One region of the Planomonospora alba genome, then DNA from elsewhere that is predicted to be linked to it. Evidence: riboswitches for the same ligand, from Rfam matches in the RefSeq annotation. Region 1 holds a riboswitch; each other region holds the start of a gene.
The links. A riboswitch is a leader RNA that binds a small molecule or an ion and turns the genes downstream of it on or off. The one in region 1 is predicted to bind S-adenosylmethionine.
Positions count from the first base shown of each region.

Region 2: linked by a shared signal. The riboswitch ahead of thrC (threonine synthase) and the one ahead of ABD823_RS28410 (hypothetical protein) in region 1 are both predicted to bind S-adenosylmethionine.
Region 3: linked by a shared signal. The riboswitch ahead of ABD823_RS05855 (aminotransferase class V-fold PLP-dependent enzyme) and the one ahead of ABD823_RS28410 (hypothetical protein) in region 1 are both predicted to bind S-adenosylmethionine.

Region 1 covers NZ_BAAAUT010000061.1:6,703-12,074, reverse strand. The annotation lists gene ABD823_RS28425 (lanthionine synthetase LanC family protein) at 140-1,486, shown strand; gene ABD823_RS28420 (hypothetical protein) at 1,587-2,027, shown strand; gene ABD823_RS28415 (TauD/TfdA dioxygenase family protein) at 2,151-3,053, opposite strand; SAM riboswitch class IV at 3,358-3,469, shown strand; gene ABD823_RS28410 (hypothetical protein) at 3,493-4,551, shown strand; gene ABD823_RS28405 (ABC transporter substrate-binding protein) at 4,712-5,372, shown strand, end outside.
Region 2 covers NZ_BAAAUT010000056.1:23,748-29,119, reverse strand. The annotation lists gene groL (chaperonin GroEL) at 1-765, opposite strand, end outside; gene ABD823_RS27495 (cold-shock protein) at 1,184-1,384, opposite strand; gene ABD823_RS27490 (MoaD/ThiS family protein) at 1,734-2,009, opposite strand; gene thrC (threonine synthase) at 2,033-3,298, opposite strand; SAM riboswitch class I at 3,313-3,453, opposite strand; gene ABD823_RS27480 (RNA polymerase sigma factor) at 3,601-4,158, opposite strand; gene ABD823_RS27475 (alpha,alpha-trehalose-phosphate synthase (UDP-forming)) at 4,320-5,372, shown strand, end outside.
Region 3 covers NZ_BAAAUT010000007.1:61,080-66,451, reverse strand. The annotation lists gene ABD823_RS05870 (SAM-dependent methyltransferase) at 1-211, shown strand, start outside; gene ABD823_RS05865 (cytochrome P450) at 280-1,479, opposite strand; gene ABD823_RS05860 (TerC family protein) at 1,498-2,262, opposite strand; SAM riboswitch class IV at 2,411-2,528, shown strand; gene ABD823_RS05855 (aminotransferase class V-fold PLP-dependent enzyme) at 2,591-3,925, shown strand; gene ABD823_RS05850 (NADH-quinone oxidoreductase subunit D) at 3,974-5,146, shown strand; gene ABD823_RS05845 (DUF3180 domain-containing protein) at 5,166-5,372, opposite strand, start outside.

The DNA of each region.
Region 1 (5,372 bases):
GGCCGGCGCCGGAGCGCGGCGTGCGGCGCCGCGGTCCCGGCCTTGGGGCGCCGATGACCAGGAAGTCGGGCATGGGCATGCGCGTCCCCCTCTCCCCATTTACCTTATTTTCCTACCAAATGTGTGGGATAATCTGGTCATGAGCCTGGATCAGACCCGCTCGTCGAGCGCGCGCGCCGAGACCCCCCTGACCGCCGCGATCATGGCCGGGCGGTGGATACGGTCGGCCGCCGTCGACGACGGGCGGGGCCGCCACTGGAGGGCCAACCCGGACCCCCGGGGCCGGTCGGCCCTGGCCGCGGAGCCGGCCTCCCTCTACGCCGGGGCCGCGGGCGTCGTGCTGTTCTTCCTGGACCTGGCCGCCGCGACCGGCCACGAGGCATATCTCGAGGACGCGCGAGCCGGGGCCCGCTACCTCGCCGCCACCTGGCGCGACCAGACGGATCTGTCCCTCTATCACGGCCTGACCGGCGTGGTCTTCGCCCTGGCCGAGGTGGCCTGGGCGACCGGGGAGGAGGGGTTCGCCGCCGAGGCGCGCGCGGCCGCCGACCGGATCGTGCGCGCGGCGCGCCCGCTGGACGACGGCGTCGGCTGGTCCAGGGACCCGGCGCAGCGGGGCGACGGCGGGATCGTGCTGGGCCTGCTGCACGTCTCCGGGATGCTCGGCGTCCCCGCCTACGGGGAGGCGGCGGTGGAGGCGGGCCGGCGCATCGCCCGCCTGGCGGTGCCGGGCCACCTCTTCGGCGACTGCCCCGGCCTGCCCGCCGACGCCGTCACCCCCGGCTTCCTCTCCGGGACCGCGGGCACCGCCTTCCTGCTCGCCCGCCTGTACGGCGTGACCCGCGACGAGCGCTTCCTGGAGGCCGCGCGCCGGGGCGCCGGCTTCGTCCGCGAGGTCAGCGCGGTCGGCGAGCGGTGCGCCCTGGTCCCGCACCACGTGCCGCAGGGACGGGACCTGCACTACCTGGGCTTCTGCTCGGGCTCGGCGGGTGTGGCGAGGATGTTCTACGAGCTGTACCGGGTGACCGGCGACCGCGGCGACCTGGAGTGGGCCGGGCGGCTCGCGCACGGCGTCGTGCGCAGCGGCGTCCCGCGCCGCCGCACGGCCGGGTGCTGGAACACGGCCTGCCAGTGCTGCGGCACCGCCGGGCTGGTCGAGCTGTTCACCGGGTTGTGGGCCGCCACCGGGGACGAGGCGCACCTGGAGTTCGCCCGGACGCTCGCCGAGGACCTGATCGGCCGCGCCACCGGCCACGACGACCGGGGCTACCGCTGGTACCAGGCCTACCGGAGGCTCCGGCCGGAGGAGGTCACGGCGGACACCGGCTACATGGCCGGGGCCGCGGGCATCGGCGCCGCGCTGCTCCACCTGGACGCCGCCGGGCTGGCGAAGAACCCCCGCCGGGTCGTCCTGCTGCCCGACAACCCGTTCCCGGCGATCCCGCTGCCGGCCGCCGCGCTGCGCCGCTCCGAGGGCCGCGGCTGAGGCTCCCGTCCGCCCTTCCGGGCCGGGATCCCCGCCCGGCTCCGCGCCCGGGGTCCGAGGCGCCGTCCGCGGGGCGGGGCCGCGCGTCACGGTGGAGCACGTGGACGGCGAGGCCGGGCTGCGCGACGCGGTCGAGCGGGCACGCCTGGACGCGGGGCTGGTGATCCCCCCGGACTACGACGCCGGGATCCGGGCCGGGCGCCAGGTCACGCGGCGCTACCTCACCCGCCCCGGCGACCTCGGCTCCCACGACGTCGCGCTGTGGACGCGCTCGGTCGCGGCACGGGAGGCGGTTCTCGTGCGGGCCGCGTGGTTCGGCGCGGCCGAGGGAGCGGGCACGTTCGACGAGGGCCTCGCCGCGACGGGGAGCGCGTCCGTGCCGGGCCTGCGGGTGCGGGTCGCCACCGCCGGCGACGCGCTCTTCCCCGAGGGGTCGGGCGCGTTCTCCGCCTCGGCGCCCGCGATGCTGCTGATGTTCGTCTTCCTCGCCGCGCTGCTCGCGCTGGGCGCCTGGCGGCTGCGCCGCACGCTCACGGCGTGACCCCCGGCGCGGTCGCCGGGGGTGCGGAGGGCGGGGCGCCGGGGGCGGGGCCTCGCGCCGGGGAGCCCGCGGCGCCGCACGACCGGTCCCGGCCGCCCCGGTGGCCGAGACCGGTCGTGCGGGTCAGGCCGCGACGGGGGAGTAGGCGGTGGCGTCACCGGCGAGCACGGTGCTCGGCCGGCCGTCCACGCCCACCGGGACGTCCCCGGCGACGGTGACCCGGTGCAGGCGGCGGGGGCGGTCGCCGAAGTCGTGCACGACCCGGTGCTGGGTGGCGCGGTTGTCCCACACCGCGACGTCGCCCGGCGCCCACTTCCACCGGACGGTGTTCTCGACCTGCGTCACCTGCTCCTGGACGAGCCGGATGAGCGAGGCCGAGGCCTCGGACGGCAGGCCCACCAGGCGCCGGGCGAAGTCGCCCAGCAGGATCGCGCGTTCCCCGGTCTCGGGGTGCACGCGGACCACCGGGTGCTCGGTCTCGAAGACGGTGGAGGAGAACACCTCGGCGTAGGCGCGGGCCCGCTCCGGGTCGTCGGAGAAGGCCACCTTCGCGTAGTCGAACCGGTTGGTGTGCACGGCGCGCAGCCGGTCGAGCAGCTCGCGCAGCTCGACCGGGAGGTGCTCGTAGGCCGCGACCGTGTTGGCCCAGAGCGTGTCGCCGCCCGCCTCCGGCACCTGCACGGCCCGCAGCACCGAGGCCAGCGGGGGCCGGTCGACGAAGGTGACGTCGGTGTGCCAGCGGTCGACCTTCTGCCCGCCGCTGTAGTCCAGGTCGAGGATGTGCGCGCTGCCGCCGAGCGCGGGCACGGTCGGGTGCGCGGTGGTCAGCTCGCCGAGCAGGCCGGCGAAGGCGACCTGCTGCTCCTCGTCGAGGTGGTCCTGGCCGCGGAAGAAGATCGCCTTGTGGGTGAGCAGGGCCAGGCGGATCCCGGCCACGACGTCGGCGGGCAGGTCGCCGCCGAGCCGCACGCCGGAGACCACCGCGCCGATGCGGCCGGCGATCGGGGTGATGGTGAGGGATGACATGGGTTGCTTCCTTCCGTTCGCAGGGGGACGCGGGAACGGAAGGACCGACAGAGCGCGCTGGCCACGCGGCAGAAGTCCACGTGGCCCCGGATGGTCAGCAGAACCGTGGTCGTCACGGTCGCACCGTAGGCAGGGCGCCCGCCTATTGTCAATATAACCAGTAGGAAATTAGGGATACTTCGGGTGCCGCTCCGGAGTTCCGGCGCGGGTGGGGCTCCGTCGCCGCCGACGGCCCGGAGGGCCGCCCGGTTCCGGCCTCCCGGGACGCTTGACGCATATCCATGTATTCCCTACCCTTTTAATAGGTTAAGAGATTCGGCGCCAAGCCCCGGCTGGCCGAACGGCAACCCTCCGGCCCGGCGGGGTGCCTCCGGGGAGGACCTGGCGGCACGGTCGGCGTGCCGCAAGCGCGGACCACGACCGAGGAGATGAGGACGCAGTGCGCCGTTCATCCGATCCCTCCGACCCGACCACCGTCCCGTCCGTCCCCGGCCCCGCCGTGGAGCCCGACCGGGTGTCCGCCGGAGAGCCGGTGATCGTGTACGGCATGGGCCCCGCCCTCACCGGCCTGCTGGAACCGCTCACCCTCGGACGCGGCGGGAGGTTCGTGCGGGACCACGACAGGGGCCTGCTCTACCTGCCCGGCGGCCGGGAGCCGCTGCTGCACGTGGGGTCCGACAGGGGAGTGCCGCACCACGCGAGGCCCGGCTACGCCCTGCGCGGCGCGCCACCGCCCCTGCCGCGCTTCCTGACGCCCTCCGCCCTGCCGGACGGTCCGCTGAGCTTCCGGCACGACGTGTGGCCGCTCGCGGCCAAGGAGTTGGCGTTCGCCTACTACCACGAGCTGTTCACCGCCCACCCGAGGCGGGTCAGGGGGGACTGGGCGGAGTTCGAGGCCGCCCTCGCCGCCGAGGAGTGGGGCGGCAGGAGCGTACGCGCACTGGTCAGGAAGTCGGTGCCCGCGGTCGCCGACCGCCTCGACCTCGGCCGGATCGACCGCCCGCTCCACGGCATCAGGTTCGGCGGCCCGGCCGGGCTGCGGCGCTGGATGGACGGCTACCTGGCGGCCGTCCTCGACCGCCGCGCCGACCCGGCCCACAGCGCGGACCTGGCCCTGATCCACGGACTGCGCGCCGTGCGGGCCGTGCTGGCGGGACTGCCCGCCGACCGGCTCGCCCCGGACCCGTGGTTCTGCGGGTTCGCCGCCTTCCTGGCGGAGGGGCCGCCCGCGCCGCGCCTGGAGGAACTGCGCGCGCTGGCCCGGGCCGGGGTGGTCGCCTTCCTCGGCGCCGGCGTCCGGGTCGTGCCGGACGAGTGCGCCGGGGGCTGGCGGGCGACCGGTCCCACCGTTCCCGGCGCCGTCCACGCCCCGACCCTGATCGAGGCGCGGACGCCCGCGCCGGAACCGGACCGGACCGCCGCCCCGCTGCCGCGGCGCGCCGGCGCGCCGGCGGCGGAGCGGACCGCGGCCGGCACGCGCCTGCGCGTCGTGGCGTGAGACCTCGTGGCCCGGGACGGAGGAGACAGAGGATGACATTCGGCAGAGGCGTGCTCCCCCTCGCGCTCGCCGCCGTGCTGGCGCTCGCCGGGTGCGGCGGGGACGGGCAGGCGGGGCCCCGGACGGGCAGGCGGCGGACGGCGGCTCGCTGGTGTGGGCCGTGGAGACGGAGCCCGTCACCTTCAACCCCCACCTGTGGGCCCGGAACAAGGCCCGGCTGCTGGTGTTCAACCAGTTCGACGCGCTGCTCGCGCGGGACGCGGAAGGCGGGTTCCTGCCCTGGCTCGCCACCTCGTGGGAGGTCTCCGGCGACGGGCTGGCCTACACCCTGGAGCTCCGCGAGGACGTCACCTTCCACGACGGGGAGAAGTTCGACGCGGCGGCGGTGAAGGCCAACTTCGACCAGCTGCTCGCCCCCGGCTACAACCCCTCGGCGGTCGCGGTCCAGCTGCGCTCCTTCGACCGGGCCGAGGTGGTCGCGCCGCACACCGTCAAGCTCGTGCTGAAGGAGCCCGACGGGCTCTTCCTGGACTTCCTGTCCTCGCCGTACGCCGGACAGGTCTCCCCGAAGTCGCTGAGGACCGCCCAGGACCTCAAGGCGGGCGGCCCCGGCGCGGTCGGCACCGGGCCGTTCATCCTCGACCGGTACGTCCAGGGGCAGGAAGTGCGCTACCGGCGCAACCCGGCCTACCGCTGGGCGCCGCCGAACGCCGCCCACTCCGGGCCCGCGCACCTGGCCGAGGTGACCTACCGGTTCCTGCCCGAGGCCGCCGTCCGGGTCGGCGCGCTCACCTCCGGCCAGGTCCACGTCATCGAGGGCG
Region 2 (5,372 bases), on a different contig from region 1:
GCCCTCGACGTCCTCGGCGATGATCAGCAGCGGCTTGCCGGCCTGCACGACCTTGTCGAGAACCGGGAGCAGGTCCTTGTTGGCGGAGACCTTGGAGTTGACGACGAGGACGTACGGGTCCTCGAGAACCGCCTCCATGCGCTCCGGGTCGGTCACGAAGTAGGGCGAGATGTAGCCCTTGTCGAAGCGCATGCCCTCGGTGAGCTCCAGCTCCAGGCCGAAGGTGTTGCTCTCCTCGACGGTGATGACGCCTTCCTTGCCGACCTTGTCCATCGCCTCGGCGATCATCTCGCCGATCTGGGCGTCGCCGGCGGAGATGGAGGCCGTGGAGGCGATCTGCGCCTTCGTCTCCACGTCCTTGGCCAGCTTGGCCAGCTCCTCCGAGACGCGCTCGACGGCGGCCTCGATGCCCTTCTTCAGGGCCATCGGGTTGGCGCCGGCGGCGACGTTGCGCAGGCCCTCGCGGACCAGCGCCTGGGCGAGGACGGTGGCGGTGGTGGTGCCGTCACCCGCGACGTCGTCGGTCTTCTTGGCGACCTCCTTGACCAGCTCGGCGCCGATCTTCTCCCACGGGTCCTCGAGCTCGATCTCCTTGGCGATGGAGACACCGTCGTTGGTGATCGTGGGGGCGCCCCACTTCTTCTCCAGCACGACGTTGCGGCCCTTGGGGCCGAGGGTCACCTTCACGGCGTCGGCGAGCTGGTTCATACCGCGCTCGAGACCGCGCCGGGCGTCCTCGTCAAACGCGATCATCTTGGCTGCCATACGGCTAGACCTCCCAAACACAGGGTGGCGTGCACCGGATCGAGCCGACGCCCGCGACGGCATGTGGGTCCGCGGCTCCGTTCGGCGGACCCCATCGCCTCGATCCAGGGTTGGCACTCTCGCACAGAGAGTGCCAACGAACTGTTTAGCACTCTACCCTGCCGAGTGCAAGCCGCGGCGCGCTGAGCTGGGCTTCGCTCACAGCAAAGAGGTCAAACCGTACGATCCCCAAACTTCGCGGACGTATCCCCCAGAGTGGATGCGAGCCTCCCGGGGAGGCCGCGATCCCGGACACGCGAAAGCCCGGCCCCCCGGGTGAACCGGGCGACCGGGCCGACGCGCGGGAGGGTCCACACGGACTGCGGTGCCGCCGGACCCTCCGGTCATCTCCTCCGGCCGATCCGCCGGACGTCCGGGCTCAGACGGTCCTGACGGACTCCGCCTGCGGCCCCTTCTGCCCCTGGGTGATCTCGAACTCGACCCGCTGGCCCTGCTCGAGCGCCCGGTAGCCGTCCATCAGGATCGCGGAGTAATGGACGAACACATCCTTACCACCGTCTACCGCGATGAAGCCGTAGCCCTTGTCCGCGTTGAACCACTTGACGGTGCCCTGCGCCACTTCCGTCTCCTCTTACCGACCTTGAAGACCACGCCCATTCCACTCGCGAGGTCTTCGATCTCCGCGGCGAAGGACATCGCCCCATCGATCGTTCTCGACCATACCTGTGGGACACCGTAGGGCAACAGAGTCAATCCACTAATCATCCGTTTACCCGTGACTTTGGCACGAGAACAAGCTTTTGCTCGCACTGCAATTTAGTTCAACATTGCATTATTTCCTGATGTCACACATATGAACCCCCGCCACAAAACACGACACCCGCACGCGGCCGGAGCCGGTGCGGGTGTCGTGGCGGGCCCCGCGGGCGCCCGGAGGGGCACCCGCGGGGATCGGATCAGGCGGGCGGTCAGCCGCCGGCGACCGCCGGGATGATGGAGACCTGGACGCCGGACGGAGTGGCGGTGTCGAGGTTGTCCGCGAAACGGACGTCCTCTTCACCCACATAAACGTTGACAAAACGCCGGATCTTGCCCGTTTCGTCGAGGATCCGGGCACCGATGCCGGGGTAGTCCGCGTCGAGCTTCTCCAGGACCTCCCGGAGGGTCGCCCCTTCTCCGCTCACCTCGGCGGCACCATTGGTGTATGTCCGGAGAATCGTCGGAATTCGCACAGAAACGCTCATAATCCAGTACCTTTCGCGAGTTCTCAGGCGAGCGCGGCGCGGAATGCGTCGAGGGACGGCCGGATGACCGCGGTGGGCCGCGCCCGGTCCGCCACCGCGTCGAGGGTCTTCAGCCCCTCGCCGGTGTTCAGCACGACCGTCTCGCCGTCCGGGTCGAGCCGGCCCTCGGCGACCAGCTTGCGCAGCACGCCGACGGTGACGCCGCCCGCCGTCTCGGCGAAGACGCCCTCGGTCCGGGCCAGCAGCCGGATCGCGTCGACGATCTCGGCGTCCGTGACGTCCTCGACCGCGCCGCCGGTGCGCCGGGCGATGTCCAGCACGTACGGCCCGTCGGCCGGGTTGCCGATCGCCAGCGACTTGGCGATCGTGTCCGGCTTGACCGGGCGGATCACGTCGTGGCCCGCCTTGTAGGCGGCGGAGACCGGGGAGCAGCCCTCGGCCTGAGCCGCGAAGATCTTGTACGGCTTCTCCTCGACGAGCCCGAGGGCGATCAGTTCCCGGAAACCCTTGTCGATCTTCGTGAGCTGGGAGCCGGAGGCCACCGGCACGACGATCTGGTCGGGGAGCCGCCAGCCGAGCTGCTCGGCGATCTCGTAGGCGAGCGTCTTGGAGCCCTCGGCGTAGTAGGGGCGGAGGTTGACGTTGACGAAGCCCCACCGGTCGCCCAGCTCGTCGCCGATGAGCTCGGAGCAGAAGCGGTTCACGTCGTCGTAGGTGCCCTCGATGCCGACCAGGCGCCCGCCGTAGACCGAGGCCATGACGATCTTGGCCTCCTCCAGGTCGGCGGGGATGAAGACGCAGGCGTCCAGGCCGGCCCGGGCCGCGGCGGCGGTGACCGCGCCGGCGAGGTTGCCGGTGGAGGAGCAGGACAGGGTGTGGAAGCCGAAGTTGCGGGCCGCCTCGACCGCGATGGCCACCACCCGGTCCTTGAAGGAGTGCGTGGGGTTGCCGGAGTCGTCCTTCACGTGGAGGGCGCGGACGCCCAGTTCGCGGGCGAGGTTGTCGGCCTTGACCAGCTTGGTCCAGCCGGGCGCCATGTTGCGCTTGGCGGTGACGTCCGCCGGGACCGGCAGGAGCGAGCGGTAGCGCCAGATGTTGGCCGGTCCGGCGGCGATCTGCTCGCGGGTCACCCGGGGGAACTCGTAGGCGATCTCGAGAGGACCGAAACACTCGGCACAGGCGAAGCTGGGGCCGAGGTCGTAGCGGGCACCGCACTCGCGACAGGACAGGGCCACGGCGGGGCCGAAGTCGAGCGACGTGGTGGTGGTTTCAGCGGTTGCAAACGCCATGAAGCGAGGCCTTTCCCTCATCTTCGTCTGCGACCACCTTGATCGCAGACCGGAATTGGCACCTGTCCCGGCCGACCTCGTCAGATCACGAGTCTTGAACCGGGAGGGTTGCCGGGGCTTCGCAGGGCCGGTCCCTCCACCCCTCTGGATGAGCACGTATTCAGTTGTCGGACCTGCTGAGCAGGTTGAAAGCACTCTACCCCGGCGGCTCACCGCCCTGACCACCCGTCTCATTTCCCGAGACGGATCGTGTTAGCCGGTGGACGCCCTCCGCAGGGAGCACCCGCCCCCGGAGCACGGGGTCAGGAGCCGTAGGCCTCGCCCAGCGCGCCCTGGACGTACTTGCGCGCCTGGTGGATGCGGGACTTGGCGGTGCCGAGCGGGATGCCGAGCTGCTCGGCCACCTCGTTGTAGTCGAGCTGGCAGATGTCGCGCAGCACCAGCGCCTGGGCCAGCTCCGGCTTGGATGCCTCCAGCGCCTCCATCGCGTCGAGCAGGTCCAGCCGGGAGCCCGCGATCACGCTCACCCGGGCGACGTCCGGCTTCTGCAGCGGCAGCTCGTCGGAGCTCTGCTCGGCCGCGCGCCGCTTCAGCGAGCGGTAGGTGGTCCGCGCGCAGTTGGCCGTCACGATGTGCAGCCACGTGCTGAAGCGGGCCCGGCCCTCGAAGCGGCCGATGTTGCGGGCCACCGCCAGCAGCGTGTCCTGGCACGCCTCCTCGGCGTCCTGCCGGTAGGGCAGGATCCGGCCGCAGTGCCGCAGCACGTCGGGCTCGATCCGCCGCAGCAGCTCACCCAGCGCGCGGTGGTCCCCCCGGGCGGCCGCCCGGGCCAGCTCCTCGGTCGTCTCGTCCAGCGCCATCACGAGCCCCCATCAGCGATCACTGTCGCTGGACATCCTAGGGTCGGAGGCAATGTTTGGTTAACCTCGGAGGCAAGCGTGCCCCAGGACGGGCAGACCTCCCGGCGTCCGCAGTAGTCCTAGAAGCTGAGGGGCGTGTTTCCCGTAGGCGAGGAAAGCTCATGAACACGATCCTGGTGGCGTCCAATCGTGGCCCCGTCTCGTTCACCGTCTCGGAGGACGGCTCGCTGTCCATGCGTCGGGGCGGCGGCGGACTGGTGTCAGGTCTGTCGGAGGTGGCCAAGGAGCTGGACCTGCTCTGGGTCTGCGCCGCGCTCTCCGACGGCGACCGCGCCGCCGTACGGCAGGCGCCCGGCGGCCGCCTCGACCAGACGGGATACGACACCGGCGCGCTGCGCATGCTCGACATCCCCCCGGCGACCTTCCACCGCGCCTACAACGCGGTGGCCAACTCCACGCTCTGGTTCGTCCACCACCTGCTCTACGACACCGCCAACACCCCGCACTTCGACGCCCGCTTCCGCCGGGAGTGGGAGTCCTACCAGTCCTACAACGCCGCGTTCGCGGTGGCGCTGGCCGAGGAGGCCGCGCACGGCGCGCAGGTGCTGGTGCAGGACTACCACCTCAGCCTGACCCCGGCCATGCTCCGCGTCGAGCGTCCCGACCTGCGCATCGGGCACTTCTCGCACACCCCGTGGGCGCCGCCGGAGTACTTCGCCCTGCTCCCGGACGACGTCGCCGCCGAGCTGCTGGAGGGCGTCCTGGGCGCCGACCACGCGGGCTTCCTGACCGTGCGGTGGGCCGAGGCGTTCATGGACTGCTGCGAGACGGTGCTCGGCGCGCGGGTGGACCGCCAGGGCCACACCGTCTCCCACTGCGGCCGCACCACCCGGATCGGCGTGCACCCGCTGGGCGTGGACGGCGAGGCGCTCTGGGCCCGGGCGAGCGAGCCCGACGTCGAGTCGCACATGGCCGCCCTGCGCGACCAGGTCGGCGACCGCAGGCTGATCGTGCGGATCGACCGGACCGAGCTGTCGAAGAACATCGTCCGCGGGCTGACCGCCTACCGGGAGTTCCTGGCCGCCCATCCGGAGTGGCACGGCCGGGTCGTGCACCTGGCCTTCGCCTACCCGTCCCGGCACGACCTGCCGGAGTACCGGGAGTACACCGCGGCGGTGCAGCGCTGCGCCAAGGAGATCGAGGACGAGTACGCC
Region 3 (5,372 bases), on a different contig from region 1:
AGAGCGGGCCGGGGCGGTGACCACGGCCCTGACCACGCAGCGCGAGGCGCTGCGCGCGCTCGGCGTGACCGGGGCCCGGCCTCCGCTCGATCTCGCCCGCACCGACCCGCGCGGCTACCTCCAGGCCCTGGCGCGGGCCTCCCAGGAGGCGGAGCTCGTCGACCCCGGCGGCCTCGGCGGCTTCGGCTGGCTGGTCCAGGAGCGCCGCTGAACCCGCGGCGGGACCGGCCGGGAAGCGTCGCCGGGCCCCCTCCCGGGAACGCCGCGGGCCGGGCGGGCTCAGATGCGGACGTGCAGGGCCTGCAGGCCGCGGATGATGTAGCCGGGCCCCCAGACCGGCTCGGCGGCGAGCTCCATCTTCGGGGCCCGGCGCAGCAGCGCCCCGAACGACTCGGCCAGCTCGATCCGGGCCAGCGGCGCGCCCAGGCAGAAGTGGATGCCGGCGCCGAAGGAGATGTGCGGGTTGTCCCTGCGCCCCACGTCGAGGCGGTCGGGGTCCTCGAACACCTCGGGGTCGCGGTTGGCCGAGCCGAACAGCAGCGCCACCTCGGAGCCGCGCGGGATGTCGACCCCGCCGACCGTGATGTCCTCCAGCACCCAGCGCTCGAACATCTGCAGCGGGGTGTCCCAGCGCAGCAGCTCCTCGATCGCGGTGGGGATCAGGGAGTGGTCGGCGCGGAGCCGCTCCAGCTCGGCGGGGTTGCGGAACAGCGCCCACCAGCCGTTCCCCGTGGTGTTGACCGTGGCCTCGTGCCCGGCGTTGAGCAGCAGCACGCAGGTGCCGACCAGCTCGTCCTCGGTGAGCCTGTCGCCTTCGTCGGCGACCTGGGCGAGGGCGCTGATCAGGTCGTCGCCGGGGTGCTCCCGGCGGTGGCGGGCCAGGTCGACGAGGTAGGCGGAGAACTCCTGCGCGGCGCGCACGGCGGTGTGCTGGGCCTCGATCGAGGGGTTCAGCTCGTACATCCCGCAGATGTCGGCGGACCAGGGGCGGAGCAGGTGCCGGTCGGCCTCGGGCACGCCGAGCATCTCGGCGATCACGGTCACCGGGAGCGGCTCGGCCACCTCGGCGATGAGGTCGCCGCCGCCGCGCTCGGCGAACCGGTCCACCAGCCCGCCGGCGAGCTCGGCGACCTTGGGCCGCAGCGCCTCGACCATGCGGGGGGTGAACGCCTTGGAGACCAGCCGCCTCAGGCGGGTGTGGACCGGCGGCTCGACGTCGAGCATCCCGGCGCGGATCACCCTCCAGAACGGTTCCTGGAACTCCGGGTCGTCGGGCCGGCCGAACTCCGCGTGGGTGGCCGTGTGCAGGTAGGAGCGGCCCAGCCTGCGGTCGCGCAGCAGCGCGTTGACGTCGGCGTGCCGGGCGATCAGCCACTGGCCGGTCGGCTCGAAGAAGCCGACCGGCCGCTCACGGCGCAGTTCGGCGTAGACGTCGTAGGGATGGGCGACGAATTCCGGACTCCAAGGATCAAACCTCACATCGGCATCGTAATCCGCCTATCCCTCGGCGGGCTTCTCCTCTTCGTAACGATGGTGCAGCTCCACCGGCTCCTGGGCGCCCGCCTTGCTGCGCATGCGGATGTTGAGCATCTCCACCAGCAGCGAGAAGGCCATCGCGAAGTAGACGTAGCCCTTGGGGATGTGCTGCTCGAAGCCCTCGGCCAGGAGCACCACGCCGATGAGGATCAGGAAGGACAGGGCGAGCATCTTGATGCTCGGGTGCCGGTCCACGAAGCGGCTGATCGGCCCGGAGGCGAACAGCATCACCAGGACCGAGACCACGACGGCCGCGACCATGACGCCGATCTCGTCCACCATGCCGACCGCGGTGATCACCGAGTCGAGCGAGAAGACGATGTCCAGGATCATGATCTGCACGATCACCGCGGTGAAGGAGGAGGCCACCTTCCCTCCGGCGTGGCCGGACTTGCCCTCCAGGTTGTCGTGGATCTCGAAGACGCTCTTGCCTATCAGGAACAGGCCGCCCAGGATCAGGATCAGGTCGCGGCCCGAGATCTCCTGTCCGAGGACCTCGAAGAGCGGGGCGGTCAACCGGATCACCCAGGACAGCGCGAACAGCAGCGCCAGGCGGGTGAGCAGGGCGGCGATCAGTCCGAGTTTGCGCGCCCTGTCGCGCTGCTCGGGCGGGAGCTTGCCCGCCAGGATCGAGATGAAGATGACGTTGTCGATGCCGAGGACGATCTCCAGGCCGACGAGGGTGAGGAATCCCACCCATATCTGCGGGTCGGTCACCCAGTCCATCGCCGCCTCCTCCAGGGGGTCGTGGTGTTCCAGCCGGTCACGCCGCGTAGACGATCGGCGGGCGCCGGAGGTTCCTGCCCGCGGCGGCCGACACCATTCCGTGTCCGACTTGCGGACCGGCGGACGGGGACGGTTATAGTTCGCGGTAGGTCATGAGTGCCAGTGACAAGCCCCGGCTCGCTGGCCGGCAACCCTCGCGTCCGCGGCGGGGTGCCCCGGGTGAGGACCTGGTCCGGCACCGGGGTGGTGCCGGTCAAGCGCGGGCTCCACGCACCATCGCCACGCCTCGCAGGGGCTTGGGGTCCGATGACCTCGAAGGAGTCCTGGCGTGTCCCTGCTCGGCATCCCCACCACCGGCACCGTCGTCCCCGCCGCCGTTCCCGAGCCCGTACGGCGGGCCGCCGCCGGCCGGCCGATCCCCGCGGTGCTCGGCGCCGACCTCGCGGTCCCCGTCCGGGGCGGCAGGCTCGTCCCCTACGCCAACCTCGACTACGCCGCCAGCGCCCCCTGTCTGGAGCCGGTGAGCGCCGCCGTCGCCGCCGCGCTCCCGGCCTACTCCAGCGTCCACCGGGGCGCCGGCTACGCCTCGCAGCTCACCACGGCCCGCTACGAGCAGGCCCGGCACACCGTCCGCGCCTTCGTCGGCGCCCGCCCCGGCGACGCGGTGGTCTTCACCCGCAACACGACCGACGCCGTCAACCTGCTGGCCCGCGCCCTGCCGGAGGGCACCACCGTCGTCGTCTTCGACACCGAGCACCACGCCTCGCTGCTCCCCTGGGCCGGCGCCGTACGGCTGGCGCCGCCCGCCTTCCCCGGCGAGGCCGTCCGCGCGGCCGACGAGGCCCTGGCCGGCGTCGACGGCCCGAAGCTGCTCGTGGTGACCGCCGCATCCAACGTCACCGGCGAGCTGTGGCCGATCGCCGCCCTGGCGCACATCGCCCACCGGCACGGCGCCCGCATCCTCGTCGACGCGGCCCAGCTCGTCCCGCACCGCCGCCTCAACCTGACCGCGCTCGACCTGGACTACGTGGCCTTCTCGGGGCACAAGCTCTACGCGCCCTTCGGCACGGGCGTGCTCGTCGGCCGCCCCGACTGGCTCGCGCGGGCGGAGCCGTACCTCAAGGGCGGCGGGGCGGTGCGGTCCGTGGGCGCCGGGGACGGCGGGGGCGCGGAGTGGCACGCCGACCCCGAGGCCCGGCACGAGGCGGGCACCCCCAACGTGCTGGGCGCCGTCGCGCTGGCCGCCGCCTGCGACGCGCTGAGCGCCACCGGGTGGACGGCGCTGGTGCGCGAGGAGGAGCGCCTGCTCGCCCGGCTCCGCACCGGCCTCGCCGGGATCGAGGGCGTGCACGAGCTGGCCCTGTGGGGCCCCGACCACCCGCGCGTCGGCATCGTCTCCTTCGTCGTGGAGGGCCTGACCGCCCGCGAGGTCGCCGAGGCGCTCTCCGACGAGTACGGCGTCGGCGTGCGGGACGGCAAGTTCTGCGCCCACCCGTTCGTCCGCCACCTGCTGGGCGGGGTGAAGGACGGCGGCTGCGCGGACACCGCGGTCTCCGCGGTCCGTGCCTCGATCGGCATCGGCACCACCGACGAGCACGTCGACCGCCTCGTCCGCGCCCTGGAGGAGATCGTCTCCCGCCGCGGCGCCCCGGCGCCGAAGTGACCCCCGCCGGGTGGACCCGGCGGGCCCCCGCTGAGGGATGATGGCCCCATGACGGAACGGGTCGTGGGAATCGGTGCCGGAGCCTCACTCGTCGGCGGCGGCGCCGGCGGCAAGGAGCTCGCGACCGAGGACATGGTCCTCAACATCGGCCCGCAGCACCCGTCCACGCACGGCGTGCTGCGGCTCCGGCTGACGCTGGACGGCGAGCGGATCAGCGCCGCCGAGCCGATCGTGGGCTACATGCACCGGGGCGCGGAGAAGCTGTTCGAGGTGCGGGACTACCGGCAGATCATCGTGCTGGCCAACCGGCACGACTGGCTGTCGGCGTTCGCCAACGAGCTGGGCGTGGTCCTGGCCGTCGAGCGCATGCTCGGCATGGAGGTCCCGGTCCGGGCCGTCTGGGCCAGGACCCTGCTGGCCGAGCTCAACCGGGTCCTCAACCACCTGATGTTCCTCGGCTCCTACCCGCTGGAGCTGGGCGCGATGACCCCGGTCTTCTACGCGTTCCGGGAGCGCGAGACGCTCCAGGCCGTCATGGAGGAGATCTCCGGCGGACGCATGCACTACATGTTCAACCGGGTCGGCGGACTGAAGGAGGAGCTCCCCGAAGGCTGGCTCGGCCGGGCCGGGCAGGCCGTCGCGGACGTGCGCCGGCGGCTGCCCGACATCGAGGGCCTGCTCATCGGCAACGAGATCTTCACGGCCCGCACCCGCGGCGTCGGCGTGCTCACCCGCGAGCAGATCATGCAGTACGGGGTGAGCGGCCCGATCGCCCGCGCCTCCGGCGTGGACATGGACCTGCGCCGCGACGACCCCTACCTGGCCTACGGCGAGCTTCCGGTGAAGGTCGTCACCCGCACGGCCGGCGACTGCCACGCCCGCTTCGAGGTGCTGCTGGAGCAGGTCAAGGTCTCCCTGGACCTGGCGGACGCCTGCCTGGAGCGGCTGCGCGAGCTGCCCCCGGGCCCGGTCAACCAGCGCCTGCCCAAGGTGCTCAAGGTCCCCGAGGGCCACACCTACGCCTGGACGGAGAACCCTCTGGGCATCAACGGCTACTACCTGGTCTCGCGCGGCGAGAAGACGCCGTGGCGGATGAAGCTCCGCTCGGCCTCCTTCAACAACGTCCAGGTGCTGCGCGAGATGCTCCCCGGCCACCTGGTCGCCGACATGGTCGCGATCCTCGGCTCGATGTTCTTCGTGGTCGGCGACATCGACAAGTAGCGGCCGGGCGGCCCTCCCCCTAGCGCTCCCCGCGGCGTTCGGGGGCCTCGTCGGGCTCCTCGGGCACCTTGCAGCAGTGCTCCAGGTAGAGCGCGGCGCACACCAGCGCCACGCAGCCCAGGAACGAGCCGCCCGCGATGAAGAAGTCGCGGCGGGGCGTGTCCTGCTCCAGCATGTCGGCCGCGTAGAACGCGAACCCGGCGAAGATCCCCGCGAAGACCGCCCC